Regions from separate parts of the Fontibacillus forbon genome, predicted to be linked through region 3. Evidence: riboswitches for the same ligand, from Rfam matches in the RefSeq annotation. Region 3 holds a riboswitch; each other region holds the start of a gene.

Region 1 (4,472 bases), on a different contig from region 3:
GAAATTTGTCACAGACTCATCTTACTGTCAAAAAAAAACAGGATACCCCTTTCCAAATGGAAAAGAGTATCCTGTTCTAATCATCCTCGTCCTTACTGTTTATGGATCATGCTCTGATCCTGATTGATCTTTCTCTTCTTGCTTCCGATCGAATACAAGATGAACAATAGAATAAACCATAGCGGCGTAAACAATAAAGCCGGACGTGTTTCCGCAGCGATCAGCATGATGATGAGAATTCCGGCAAACAAAGTCAAGACGGCATAATTCACGGCCGGCGTTAAAGGCGCTTTGAATTTCGACTTAGCCTGCAAATCCGGCCGGGTTTTCTTATATTTGATATGGCATACAAGAACGACGCCCCAAACCCAAATAAAACAAATGGCGCTTATGGTGGTCACGATACCGAAAGCCTGCTCCGGAATGAGTTTGCTTAAAAGAGCGCCCGCGGAGATGACCAGCGTAGAAATGAATAGCGAGTTGCCCGGTACATGATTCTTATTCAATTTTCCGAAGCGGGGCGACGCCTGCCGGTTTTTGCTCAAATTATAAAGAATCCGGCTTGTCGAGAACATTCCGCTGTTGCAAGCGGACGCGGCTGAAGTCAATACGACGAAGTTAATAATGCCTGCGGCAAGCGGAATCCCTACCAAACTAAAGGTTTTCACAAAAGGACTTTCCGACGCATTGAGCTGAGTCCACGGGTTGATGCACAGCAGGACGAAAAGAGCGCCAACGTAGAAAAACAAAATCCGCAGCGGTATTTTATTGATCGCCGAAGGGATGTTTTTTTCCGGATTGGAGGTTTCCGCTGCCGATACGCCCACCAATTCCACGCCGACATAAGCGAATACCACCATTTGAAAGGAAAATAAAAAACCTGTAACGCCGTTCGGAAATAATCCCCCGTGTTTCCAGAGGTTAGTTACCGTAACCGATCCTGCATCGGTCTTGAATCCCATGATCAGCAAAATGACCCCAATGCCGATTAAGGCGAGAATCGTGATGACTTTAATTAACGCAAACCAAAATTCCAGTTCTCCAAAATTCTTTACGGTTAATAAATTGAGCCCTAACAAAATGATCAAGCAGATGATGGCCGGTACCCACTGCGGGATATCGAACCAATATTGTACGTATACGCCCACCGCGATAACGTCAGCCATCGCCGTCATGATCCAGCAAAACCAATACGTCCAGCCGGTGATGAATGCAGCCCGAGGCCCGAGATAGTCTTCGGCAATGTCCGTAAACGACTGATAACCCGCTTTGGACAACAGCAGTTCTCCCAGTGCTCTCATCACAAAAAACACGGCGATTCCCACGATCAGATACGTAATCATGATGGATGGACCCGCCTGCTGGATCGCTTTGCCCGAACCTAAAAATAATCCCGTACCAATGGTGCCTCCGATGGCGATTAGCTGAACATGACGATTGGCCAGCTCTCTCTTTAATTCCGGTTGTGCCATACCTAGTTCCCCCTTAATTTATACATTACTTTGATGCAAACAAAAAAGAGATTGGATGTCATCCAATCTCCCGGTTCATAAAGAATATTAAATAGTACCTGTCCAGCCAATAGCGATAGCGATCAGCATGACAAATAAATATTCAGTACTCTTCTGTCCTTTTGCCTGAGATTGTGAACCCTTCGGCGCCGCGGAAATCCCGCAGTCTCTCCAGAAGCTGCTCCTGCTATAGTGTGATCCATAGCAATCATAGCTTGCGAATTATGAAGTTAATGATGCCGTATTGCTGTTCTGATATTTTAACATATTACTTGCGATGTGATGATTTAATCAGTGATAAAAGTCGCTATGCCGAAAAACCTCTTCTATACATGACGGTTATGGAAAAAACCAGCTTGCGTTGTTGCGTATTCATGGGTAACTCCCTTACAGTTAGATTATGCGTTATACGAATGCAATCCTAATAGAACCGAGGATATGAGTGATGAACCTTCAACAATTCTATAACGAATATCTAAACAAAAAGTTTAACAGGGGGTTACCGTCCGCTCAAATCGGCGGCTTTGAATACTTCCTTCTTGAAGACGATGGCGCGGAATTGTTCTTTGCGGATCGTAATGAGGAGTCGTTTACGGAGTGGGCCTCTGAATTGCAACCGAGAGATCCCAACTACATCACGAATCCGGATTGGGAGCCCGTACTCTCCGCTGATTTTGAACATCTGGATCTATATGACGAACAGACCTTGTATTATCTGTTGTTTACTATTAACGCTACGACGTCCATCGCCAAGATTCACCCGTACAATGCCATGAACGATTTTATGAAAAGCTATTGCTTTTTTCAGCTAACCCAGTCGGCGGAAACCGTCAGACTGAACGATGAACAAAGGCAGCAACTCAGAGAATTTTTCTTCTTTTTCTACCTTTATGCTCACCCGGTCAATGAGGAAACCCTCTACGCCTTCTCCTATCGCGGGCAAGATCTGGTGCATACGAAAACGAATATCGTCATGGAGCATTATTTTTCCGCTTATCACGATTATTACAGCGAGAATTCCGACCAGTATAAGGATACGCTATCCATAGGTCCGCTGGAAATACAGGCCTGCAAAAACCTCACCCTGGCGCTGCTAAGGTCCATAGAGGGTAAATCGGCCAAGCTGGCCATGCCTCCGGAAGAAGGGCTGGACGAGATATTAAGACTGATTAATAACGTTGATCATCTGATCCGGACTTACTCGGAAAATAAATCAGTGTTATTCGCCATCATGAAGGACTTTCTCTCCGACACTCGCTCTAACCCCTATCGGGATCATTGTTTCAGCACGTTGTTGCAGAATTACGTCTGCTATATTCTTTATTTTAACTTTGATGAAATTCACGACTTGGTGGATTACTTTAAAGGCACCCCATCATGGTGCGAGGTCATTATCAATAAAATCTTTACGGACGCTATTTTCATTCAGAAGATCATGAGACAGAACCATGTGGATCTTGCCGAGCACAAGAATGTAACCCGATTCTTTGGGAAGGAGGCCCGAGAATTCTATTTGTAATTCAAGAGGCCGCCTTCCGGTTAGGCATATGTTGCGATTCAAGGAAAGATGATTTCTCCGTCGTTGCTGCTGACATCAAAAAATCCGACCTTGTGTTTTAAAGCCAATTCCCGCATGGTCGTATAGGCTTCCTCAGCCACGGAATAAGCAAAGGCCGCATAGATGACGGCGGAGCCTAGCGAGTAGTCGGTCAACCGGTTATCGGTTCCGGCCTCCTCCATAGCTTCAAATATCTCCTCATCAACGTTCATATTGGGAAAATGCTCCGACAGCTCACCGTAAAATCGCTGCAGCGCCTCCGAGCAAACCGCGGGATCATTATAGTTATGGTCTTCCGACCATTCCACTTGTTGTTCATACCAATCCATAAACGCCTTTCTTTCCTTCGGCGCCTTGGACGGCTCGAAAGCCATCAAATCATAGCTCATTTGAATTCCTCCCGTCGATCCTTTTTGAGATAGCTTTTACTTGGCTCATATAAAAATAAAAAAAGAGTCCTGAAATTTATCAAGACCCTATTCAACATCATACTTAAAGAGGAATTATAAGTCTATATCTTTTTCCCCATATATGTAAAAATGTGTTCGTAAGCCTATGGTGTGGGAGGAAGGGACGTAATGATTCCTGAATGCTTTTCTGACTATTGTTCAACGATCCCCTCGTTGAAGGAGGTTACCGAATGGTCACCGTTAAGGAAATGGACTCTTTCGGAAGTCTACAGAATAAAGTTTGCGACAGGCGAGACAGTCATCATTAAATGGGGCGGGAGTGAAATGGCGGGAGAAGCGGAGATTTACCGGAATTTAGTACACCCGCTGCAAATCAAAGCCCCACGGATTTTTGAAGATGCCCAATTGATGAACAGCGGAGTTATCCTCATGGAAGATGCGGGTGAAAAAAATCTGGAACAGCGCCCCCATCCTGCTCTATTTCTTGAGGCAGCGCGGGAATTAGCCAGACTAAGGGCGAGAGCAGCAGCCAACCTGGACGGGATCCCTAAGAAGATCGTCGATCATTACACCGTTTCACAGGAAAACTTCCTGGAGTTCCTGGACGACCTGTTGAATTCGAAACAATTAGCGGCGAAAACAGGAGTTATATTGAAAATGAAGACCGTGTTGACTCATCATTTGGAAAGACTCTATCAGACGGTACCGGTCTCGATAGTACATCATGATTATCACGCCAAGAATCTGGTGATTCAAGAAAACGGCATTATGCCGATTGACTGGTCCTCTGCTTTTTTAAGCCCTCATCTCGGTGACCTATATTGCTTGATTAAGGAAGGATGCGCCCGAAGCAAACTAACGAGGGAAGAGATGATTTCGGCATACGCCGCGGGAACTGACTATCCAGTTGACCATCTGAACTGGCAAGTACGAATTGGCGGTCTATGTTGGCTGATAAAGACATTACACTGGCTTGCTTATGGTGGGACGGAT
Region 2 (4,472 bases), on a different contig from region 3:
GATGTCTCCGTATCCATATCTGCTTTATGTGCCGACGACCGTGTATCTAGGTCACGGAAGCGGACGCGGATTATGGGGGACTTTGTTTTGGGGCGTGTTTATGACGGTGCTTTGTCTCCTGGTCACCCGCGTCGTACGGCGGAAATTGGAGGTGCAGGGAGGATGAAGCTTAGATCCTGTTTGGCTATGTACCGCCTGCTGATCAAAACCAGCATCAAAAGCCGAATGCAGTACAAATTTAATTTCATGCTCGCGTCGGTGCTCGCCGCGTTGATCCAAATTTCCGAATTTCTGATGATTGCGATCGTGCTGGCCAAATTCGGCGCGATCAAGGGATGGTCCATCTATGAGATCGGATATTTGTTCGCGGTGATGACGTTGTCCAAGACGTTGTACAGGACCTTTGCCGATGAAGTGCATCATTTGGAAAAATATCTGGTGGGTGGGGATTTCGATCAGTTGCTGACCCGGCCGATGCCGGTACTGCTAGCTCTGATGCCGCAAAATTTCAGAATTATGCTCGGTGAAGTGCTGCAGGGCGGCTTTATTCTCTGCTGGTCTCTTGGCGGGATGATGCACAGCGGACAAGTTGGTTGGGCCGCCGTGCCGTGTACGCTGTTTATCATATTTACGGGTGCGGTCATTTTGTTCTCGATAGGTCTTGCCACCGCAACGATCGGCTTTTGGACGACCCGGATCGAAGAATTGCAGAACTTTACGGAGGATGCCGCACGTACGGCTGCGCAGTATCCGCTTACCTTGTATCCCAAGTGGATGAAATCGCTGCTCCTGATCGTGATTCCGGTCGGATTCGTGAATTATGTTCCGTCTCTTTACATCCTGAAGGGGGAGCTGGGGGCGTGGGTGCTCCCGGCATTGGCAGGCGTGGCGATCGTTTGTCTGGCGGCAAGCCTGCGTTTCTGGCGGTTCGGTATTACCAAATATCAGAGTACGGGGAGTTAAGGAGGGAAGAAAATGATCGAAGCTCGAAATTTGTGCAAGGATTTTAAAACGCCGGTAGTGCCGGAAGGGCGCTTTTCCGGATTACGTGCGCTGTTCTCACGGGAATACCGGCTGAAAGAAGCGGTACGCGGAATTAGTTTCCAGGTAAAACAAGGCGAGTTCGTAGGCTACATCGGCCCGAACGGGGCGGGGAAGTCGACGACGATCAAAATGCTGACAGGGATTTTGCATCCAACCTCCGGTGAGGTAACGGTAGGCGGATGGAACCCGCACCGGGACCGCCAGAAAGCGGTCCGGCAGCTGGGCGTCGTCTTTGGACAGCGCAGTCAGCTTTGGTGGGACCTCCCGGTGAAGGATTCCTATGACATTCTGGCTCAAATGTATGACGTCACTCCGGCGGATAAGAAGCAAAGGCTGAATCAGTTTGCGGAACTGCTGGATCTGCATGAATTTTGGGACACGCCGGTAAGGAAGCTGTCGCTCGGTCAGCGGATGCGGGCCGATATTGCGGCCGCGATGCTGCATGATCCCGAGCTGCTGTTTCTCGACGAGCCTACGATCGGCCTCGACGTGCATGCTAAGCTCAATATCAGGCGGTTCCTGCGTAAATTGAACGAGGATTTCGGCAAAACGATTTTGCTGACGACCCATGATATGGATGACATAGAACAGCTGTGCAGCCGGGTCATGGTTATCAATCACGGGGAATTAAAGTACGACGGGACGATTGGGCGTCTGCGGGAGATGATCGGATTGCCGACGCTGATCCGGGTCAAATTTCGCGGGGATTTTCAGGTTCCTGGGGAATGGATCACCATCAGCCCGTCCCTGTCATTTAATGTGACACGGGTTGAAGGCGATACCGTTACGCTTGAGGCGAATCGCCGGGAAATCAGTACGATCGATATCATTCGGGTAGTCGGGGGATGGGGCGAAATCGACGATATCGCCATGGAAGAGCCGGAATTCGAGGAAGTCATCCGCAGTTTTTCCGCCTCATAGGCGATATGGAAAAACTTGTGTTAGCTATCTTGACATTTGCCGCTTCTCATCTTACATTGGATTATACAAACTGAAAAATGCGGATGAAGATGATGGGAGAGCCCGCTTTCACTGAGGAAGCGGCACCGAAGGAGCAAAGGGCCGGCACTGCATGACGGCAATGAATCTCTCAGGTACCAGGACCATGATCCGACGCGACTCTGGAGAGAGCGTTCAGCCACCAACGGGGTACATGTTCCTAAAGGATTCGGAACATTAAACTTTCTGGTAACCGGGACAGAGAAAAGGCAGCAGGCCTTTTCCCTGTCCCTTTTTTTGCGCAGAAGGGAAAGCTGAGCGTATGGCTATATAGAAAAAATGAGCAGTCGGGGGAAAAACCATGCGATTTAAAAATGTATTTTCAATTATCGGGCCGGCGATGATCGGCCCATCCAGTTCGCATACGGCCGGGGCGGTACGAATCGGACGCTTCGCCCGGCAATTGTTTGGGGAATTGCCGGCGGAGGCGAATATTTGCTTCTATGGTTCGTTCGCCGAAACCTTTAAGGGCCATGGCACGGATCTTGCCGTGGTCGGCGGGATTTTGGATTATCCCACGGATGATGAGCGTATCCGCCACTCCTTGCAAAATGCCGAAGACATGGGGATTGAGCTTCATTTCTCTACCGGCGTAGCGCCGGGGGCTCATCCGAATACGGTAAAGATTGTTTTGTCTGCCGGGGAGAAGCGAAGTGAAGTGATTGGTGCTTCCATCGGCGGAGGAACGATCGTGATCCGGAATATCGACGGATTCGAAGCGAAATGCTCCGGTGAATTGCCTACGCTTGTAATCGCCCACGCCGACCGTCAAGGCGTACTGGCCGGAATTACCGCGCTGTTCAGCCGGGAAAACGTAAATATCGGTTATATTATTACGGACCGGAAGGGTAGAACCGCCGAAGCATTGACGGTGGTCGAGGCGGATTCGGCCATTCCGGAGACCCTGATCGAAGCGATCTCGGCGCTGCCTCACGTCAGCCGGATTTCTTACATCCATTTAACGTAAACCCGAGTATGAAGCTCAATGTAATGAAAGTATAGGTAAGTACAGGAAGGAGCGGACACCATGCGCTTTCGCAATTTGCAGGAGCTCATCGAAGTTTGCAATAAAGAGTCCAAGACGATTTCTCAAATTATGCTGGAGGACCAGGCCGAAGAGAGCGGTCAATCGGTAGGGGAAATCATGGCTGTCATGGCTGAATATTATCAAATTATGAAAACAGCGGTTCATAAGGGGTTAACCGAGGAGATTACTTCAACCAGCGGATTAACCGGGGGCGATGCGAAAAGAGTGGAGGAATACCGGAGGTCCGGGCAGCCGTCCGCCGGAGATATTGCCAGCCAGGCGATGGCTTACGCATTGGCCGTATCGGAGGTCAACGCTTCCATGGGCCGGATCGTCGCCACGCCGACGGCGGGTTCCTGCGGCATCATTCCCGGCGTCTTCGTCAGCGCACAGGAGCGCTTCGGCTGGGATGACGATTACTTGGTGCGCGGCTTGTTTAGCGCCGGCGCCATCGGCTACGTCATTGCCAACAATTCCTTCATTTCCGGCGCGGAAGGCGGGTGCCAGGCCGAAATCGGCTCGGCGATCGGGATGGCGGCCGGAGCCATGGTGGAATTGCGCGGGGGGACGCCGGAGCAAGCCGTTCATGCGGTCGGCCTGGCGCTCAAAAATACGCTCGGGCTCATTTGCGATCCCGTGGGCGGCCTGGTGGAAATTCCTTGCATCGTCCGTAACGGATTCGGCGCAGTCAATGCGCTGGCCGCCGCCGATATGGCGCTGTCCGGCGTTCGCAGCGCAATCCCGTCCGACGAAGTCATCGACGTGATGCTGGAAGTCGGTACGGCCATGCCGAGCCGACACCGGGAGACCGCCCAGGGCGGCCTGGCCCAGACGCCGACCGGCCGCAAAATCATGAAAGAACTGAGGGCGCGCAAAAAATAGATGCCCGGAGATAAAGAAAGCCGCCCCATCGGGCGGCTTGTTTTAGTTGCGTCGTTTTTGCTTCGGGATTCTGGGCCATCTGGCAGGCAGAACATGCTGCAGCATGGCCATGAACAGTTGACCCCATTGCTGCTCATTGAGTTGGCAAACGGGCATGTTTCTGTCGATGCTCAGGGTTCTTGCCAGCTTCGTAATTTGCGGCGGCGAGAACACTTCCGAAAATGCTGCGGACAAAGGAAGCCGAGGGGACCTTAGCCCGTGTAAGGCCAGCGCCATAAATCGCGCGTGATGTTTTAAGGGAACTGTCGGATTCTTCTTTCGGCTGATACTCAGAATCGCCGAATCCACTTTGGGCGGCGGCGAAAAGTTACTTGGTTCCACGGTCCGCACGAGTTGCAGATCAAACCACATCCGCCATTTTAAAATCCGTGGATCTGTAATCGGGTCGGAAGTAAAGCGTTTGGCGGCTCCTTTTTCCACGATGATGGCGGCACGCTGCAAAGGGATTCCCGGTCCGTCA
Region 3 (4,472 bases):
ATCACTTTTTATGGGGCGGGTTCTATGGCAGAAGCTATCGTACGAGGCTTGATTCACCGTTCTGTCCTAAAACCGGAGCAGATTTCCATGATTAATCGCAGCAACCGGGAACATCTAGCCTATTTATCGAACCGTTACGGCGTTGTGACCGGCCAGGATCAGGCCGAAAAAAATGAGCTACTGCGAAATGCCTCCATCATCGTTCTTGCAATGAAACCGAAAGATGCCGGAGAAGCCATCAGCCAACTGAGCCCGCTGCTATCCGAACATCAACTCGTCATTTCGTTAATCGCGGGGTTATCCGTTAGCACCATTCAGCAGTTGCTCGGCCGTAAGCAACCTATTGCCAGAACGATGCCCAACACCTCCTCTTCGATCGGCCTGGGTGCCACCGGGATCTCCTTTTCGCCCGAAGCAGATGTCCGGCAGCGTCAACTCGTGTCGTCCATCTTCGAAGCGGTCGGTTCCGTTACCGTCATAGATGAAGACAAACAGGAGATTTTGACCGGCGTATCCGGCAGCGGTCCGGCCTATATTTATTATATGATGGAGGCTATGATCGCCGCCGGAATCGAAGGCGGACTTTCGCCGGAGCAGGCGCGTGACCTGACGGTTCAAACCGCGCTCGGCGCGGCTTCCATGATGAAAGAAACCGGTGAAGATCCGGCCAAATTGCGCAAAGATATCACTTCCCCTAACGGCTCGACTCAGGCGGCGCTCGAAGTGCTTGCCGATAAGGGATTTACCGAAGCCGTCAAAGCCGCCGTTCACCGCTGCGCCGAGCGCTCCCGGGAAATGGGTGAGTCGGTGAGAGAGTCGCTGTTATAGTTACTGCGCAGAGACGTGCTTGAATGCTTTATGCATGACCGACTTTGCTCCTTGGGAAGGAGAACGTTAAATGAACTTTTCAGCCATTTCATTGGAGGAAAAACAGGCCGCTTTGAGCGAGCTCCGCACCGTAACAGCCGATTTCGCGGCACGCGGCTGGTTCCCCGGCACCAGCGGGAATTTGTCTTTGCGGGTCGGCGGCTTCTCGCCTAACCGGTTTCATTTCGCCATCACCGCCAGCGGCAAAGACAAATTCGTAAATATGCCCGAGGACTTCCTGTTTGTCGATACCAACGGCGAGCCCTGCGAAACAACGAATCTTAAACCGAACGCAGAGACGGTGATTCACGCCAAAATATATCGAATGACCGGTTGCGGCGCCATATTTCACGTGCATACCGTTTATAACACCCTGCTCAGCGAATATTACGGTGACCAAGGGGCTGTGCCGGTCAAGGGCATCGAACTGATCAAGGCCCTAGGCATCTGGGAAGAAGACGCTGTGATTCATATCCCGGTGTTGCCGAATTATAGCGACATCCCTTCGATTGCCAAGCTGATTCCCGGCTCGCTGAAACCCGAGGTTCCAGGTATTCTTCTGCGGAATCATGGCATCTATGCGTGGGGAAAGAACGCCCTTGATGCGAAACGTCATCTGGAATCGTTTGACTTTATTTTTGAAGTGCTGTACCGCAGCTTGCTGCTTCCCCCCTTACCCATGAATAAAGAGTAAGGGTTTAAGTCTATATGATTACAGTTCTCGTCCATTATTGGCGGATACAAACGACTCGCGACTTCAGTGGAGCTTTCATGAGCATCAAGCCATGATCACAGCCTTCCGACGCGAGTTATTTTCCGTTTTTACGACTAATTCCTTATTTTTTGAGAAACTCGGCATACTCCTTGGCATCCATCAGTTTGGAAAAAGCGGCCTCAGGCGCTTCGGCCAAAGTGATGCGCACCATCCAGCCGCCTTCATACGGTTGTTCATTGACCACTTCAGGAGCACTCTCAAGTTCCGTATTAACTTCCAGTACCGTCCCGCTCACCGGCGTAAATAAATCGGCCACGGTTTTGACCGACTCGATCGTCCCGATTCCTTCCTCGGCCTCCACCTCCCGTCCCGGATCGGGCATTTCCACAAACACGATATCTCCAAGCCGGTGTTGGGCAACATCCGATATTCCGATTTTTACAGTACCGTCCCCCAAATCTTGTACCCATTCATGATCTACGCTGTACCGATAATTTTCCTTGATTTCATTCGACACCCTGCTTCCTCCTCTTCCTTACATGCCCATTTGAATTCACGTACAGATTATTCCAAATCCGGCTTTAATGTCAATATTATTAACACAAACATTTCAACTTGTCCGATGTAATCGATTGCAAAATTTTTAAATATTTTTTTGTGGCAAGTTTATTGACATGTACGTAAAATTTGGTTATTAATGGATATGTAAACAGCGGTTGATGGCAGTGGGAGAGATTACGGTTCAGACAAACCGTAACGCCGAAGGAGCAAACCGTGAATGGACGGTGAATCTCTCAGGCAAAAGGACTTCTGCCGGACGCGACTCTGGAGAGAATCCGCTTTTTTCGGGCGGATCACCCACGGGGAAACCTGTATGCTTACCTGCAAAACAGACCTGCTTCCATACAGGGTAACTCTCAGGTAGACAGGACAGAGCCAAAGGAATCATCGTGCGCGAAGCATGTGATTTCTTTGGTTTGTTTTATTTCTTGGGCAAAAAGCAAATAAGACGAGGTGGAGAAATATGACCGATCTGTTCAGAACACCGCTTTACCCCTGCTATGAACGATATCCGGGCGTCCGCTGCATCGATTTCGGCGGTTGGGAACTGCCGGTGCAATTCAGCGGAATTCAAAAAGAACATGAGGCTGTGCGTACGCGGGCCGGCTTGTTTGATGTATCCCATATGGGCGAATTTATGGTGGACGGACCTGAGGCGGAGAAATATCTCCAGCGTATGACGACCAACGACATTTCGGTACTGGTGCCCGGAAAGGCGCAGTATACGCTGATGTGCTATCCGGACGGCGGTGTTGTCGACGATCTGCTCATTTACAAGCTGAGCGAGCAAAACTACTTACTCGTCGTAAATGCCGCCAATACGAATTCGGATTTGGAGTGGCTGGAACGGCATCTGCCTGCCGAAGGAGTCAGTCTCCGTAACGTATCCGAGACGACGGCGCTTTTAGCCTTGCAAGGGCCGCTTGCGGCAACCATCCTCGCTAAGGTGTGGCAAGGGGACCTTCACGGAATGCCTCCGTTTACCTTCCTCCCGGCCACGGAGGTAGGCGGAATCAAAGTGCTTTTATCAAGGAGCGGTTATACCGGGGAGGACGGATTTGAGTTTTATGTCGCCGCGGAAGAAGCAGGCGCGCTTTGGACTCTCCTGATGACCGCCGGCGAACCCGAAGGTTTGATTCCTGCCGGTCTTGGGGCAAGGGATACGCTGCGCTTCGAAGCATGCCTTTCCCTATACGGCCAGGAAATATCGCCTTCCATTTCACCCCTTGAAGCTGGACTCGGCAATTTCGTGAAATGGAATAAAGGTGAATTTCTCGGCCGCGAGGCATTGAACAAGGAGCGAGAAGACGGTTCTTCGCGAAAACTGGTCGGTCTGGAAATGATGGAGCGCGGGATTCCCCGCAACCACTATCCCGTCTATGCCGAAGGATCGCCAAATCCAATCGGTATAATCACGACAGGCGCCCCCTCCCCTACACTAAAAAAGAACTTAGGCCTTGCTCTCATTCCCGCTTCCTTGGCACAGCCCGGTACCGTTCTTGAAGTCGATATTCGCGGAAATAAGGTAAAGGCTAAAGTCGTGCCGACTCCCTTTTACCGGCGGACTCGTCCTGAAAACGATACAGCCATGAAAGGAGAATCGTGATTATGAAGCATCGCTATCTCCCTCTGACCGAACAGGATCGCGCCGATATGCTTGCCGTCATTGGTGCGACATCGATTGAAGAGCTGTTCCGGGATATTCCGGACAACGTGCGCTTTAACGGAGACTTGCCGGTTCAATCCCGGTTGGACGAATATTCCCTCACCCGCCACATGTCCGAGATGGCCCGGCGGAATGCCGACAGCGACCGGTACTCCAGTTTTCTCGGCGCGGGTATTTACGATCATCATATTCCTTCCGTCGTGCAGCATGTTGTTTCCCGCAGTGAGTTTTATACGGCATACACTCCTTATCAACCCGAAATCAGCCAAGGAGAACTGCAAGCTATCTTCGAATTTCAATCCTATATCTGTGAGCTGACGGGACTTTCCGTAGCCAATGCAAGTATGTATGACGGCGCTACCGCCCTTGCGGAAGCGGGTTCGCTCGCAGCTGGCGCGACCAAGCGAAAGACGCTGGTCGTTTCCCGCGCCGTTCACCCCGAAGCCCGCGAAGTGCTGGCCACATATGCACGCGGTCTGAATCTGAATGTCGTCGAAGTCGGGCTGGATGGGGGCGTAACTGATCAGAAGGCGCTTGAGGCGTCCCTAACCGAGGAAACGGCAGCGGTCCTGATTCAATCCCCGAATTTCTTCGGGATGATCGAAAATTTACAATCCGTCGCCGAACTGACTCACAGACGGGGCGGACTGATGATTGTCAGCA

Evidence for each region. Region 3 has a riboswitch for glycine ahead of gcvT (glycine cleavage system aminomethyltransferase GcvT). Riboswitches for the same ligand answer to the same signal wherever they lie in the genome.
Region 1: another riboswitch for glycine. It lies ahead of ACLB09_RS12980 (amino acid permease); the one in region 3 lies ahead of gcvT (glycine cleavage system aminomethyltransferase GcvT).
Region 2: another riboswitch for glycine. It lies ahead of sdaAB (L-serine ammonia-lyase, iron-sulfur-dependent subunit beta); the one in region 3 lies ahead of gcvT (glycine cleavage system aminomethyltransferase GcvT).

The regions. Positions count from the first base shown of each region.
Region 1 is NZ_JBKGFV010000003.1:186,469-190,940, reverse strand. Features, by position in the region: gene ACLB09_RS12980 (amino acid permease) at 93-1,472, opposite strand; glycine riboswitch at 1,616-1,696, opposite strand; gene ACLB09_RS12975 (hypothetical protein) at 1,957-3,030, shown strand; gene ACLB09_RS12970 (hypothetical protein) at 3,069-3,458, opposite strand; gene ACLB09_RS12965 (phosphotransferase family protein) at 3,648-4,472, shown strand, end outside.
Region 2 is NZ_JBKGFV010000002.1:963,157-967,628, reverse strand. Features, by position in the region: gene ACLB09_RS11440 (ABC transporter permease) at 1-166, shown strand, start outside; gene ACLB09_RS11435 (ABC transporter permease) at 163-963, shown strand; gene ACLB09_RS11430 (ABC transporter ATP-binding protein) at 976-1,965, shown strand; glycine riboswitch at 2,049-2,160, shown strand; gene sdaAB (L-serine ammonia-lyase, iron-sulfur-dependent subunit beta) at 2,345-3,010, shown strand; gene sdaAA (L-serine ammonia-lyase, iron-sulfur-dependent, subunit alpha) at 3,071-3,952, shown strand; gene erm (23S ribosomal RNA methyltransferase Erm) at 3,995-4,472, opposite strand, start outside.
Region 3 is NZ_JBKGFV010000001.1:846,497-850,968, reverse strand. Features, by position in the region: gene proC (pyrroline-5-carboxylate reductase) at 1-828, shown strand, start outside; gene mtnB (methylthioribulose 1-phosphate dehydratase) at 899-1,561, shown strand; gene gcvH (glycine cleavage system protein GcvH) at 1,704-2,099, opposite strand; glycine riboswitch at 2,299-2,402, shown strand; glycine riboswitch at 2,404-2,520, shown strand; gene gcvT (glycine cleavage system aminomethyltransferase GcvT) at 2,607-3,749, shown strand; gene gcvPA (aminomethyl-transferring glycine dehydrogenase subunit GcvPA) at 3,749-4,472, shown strand, end outside.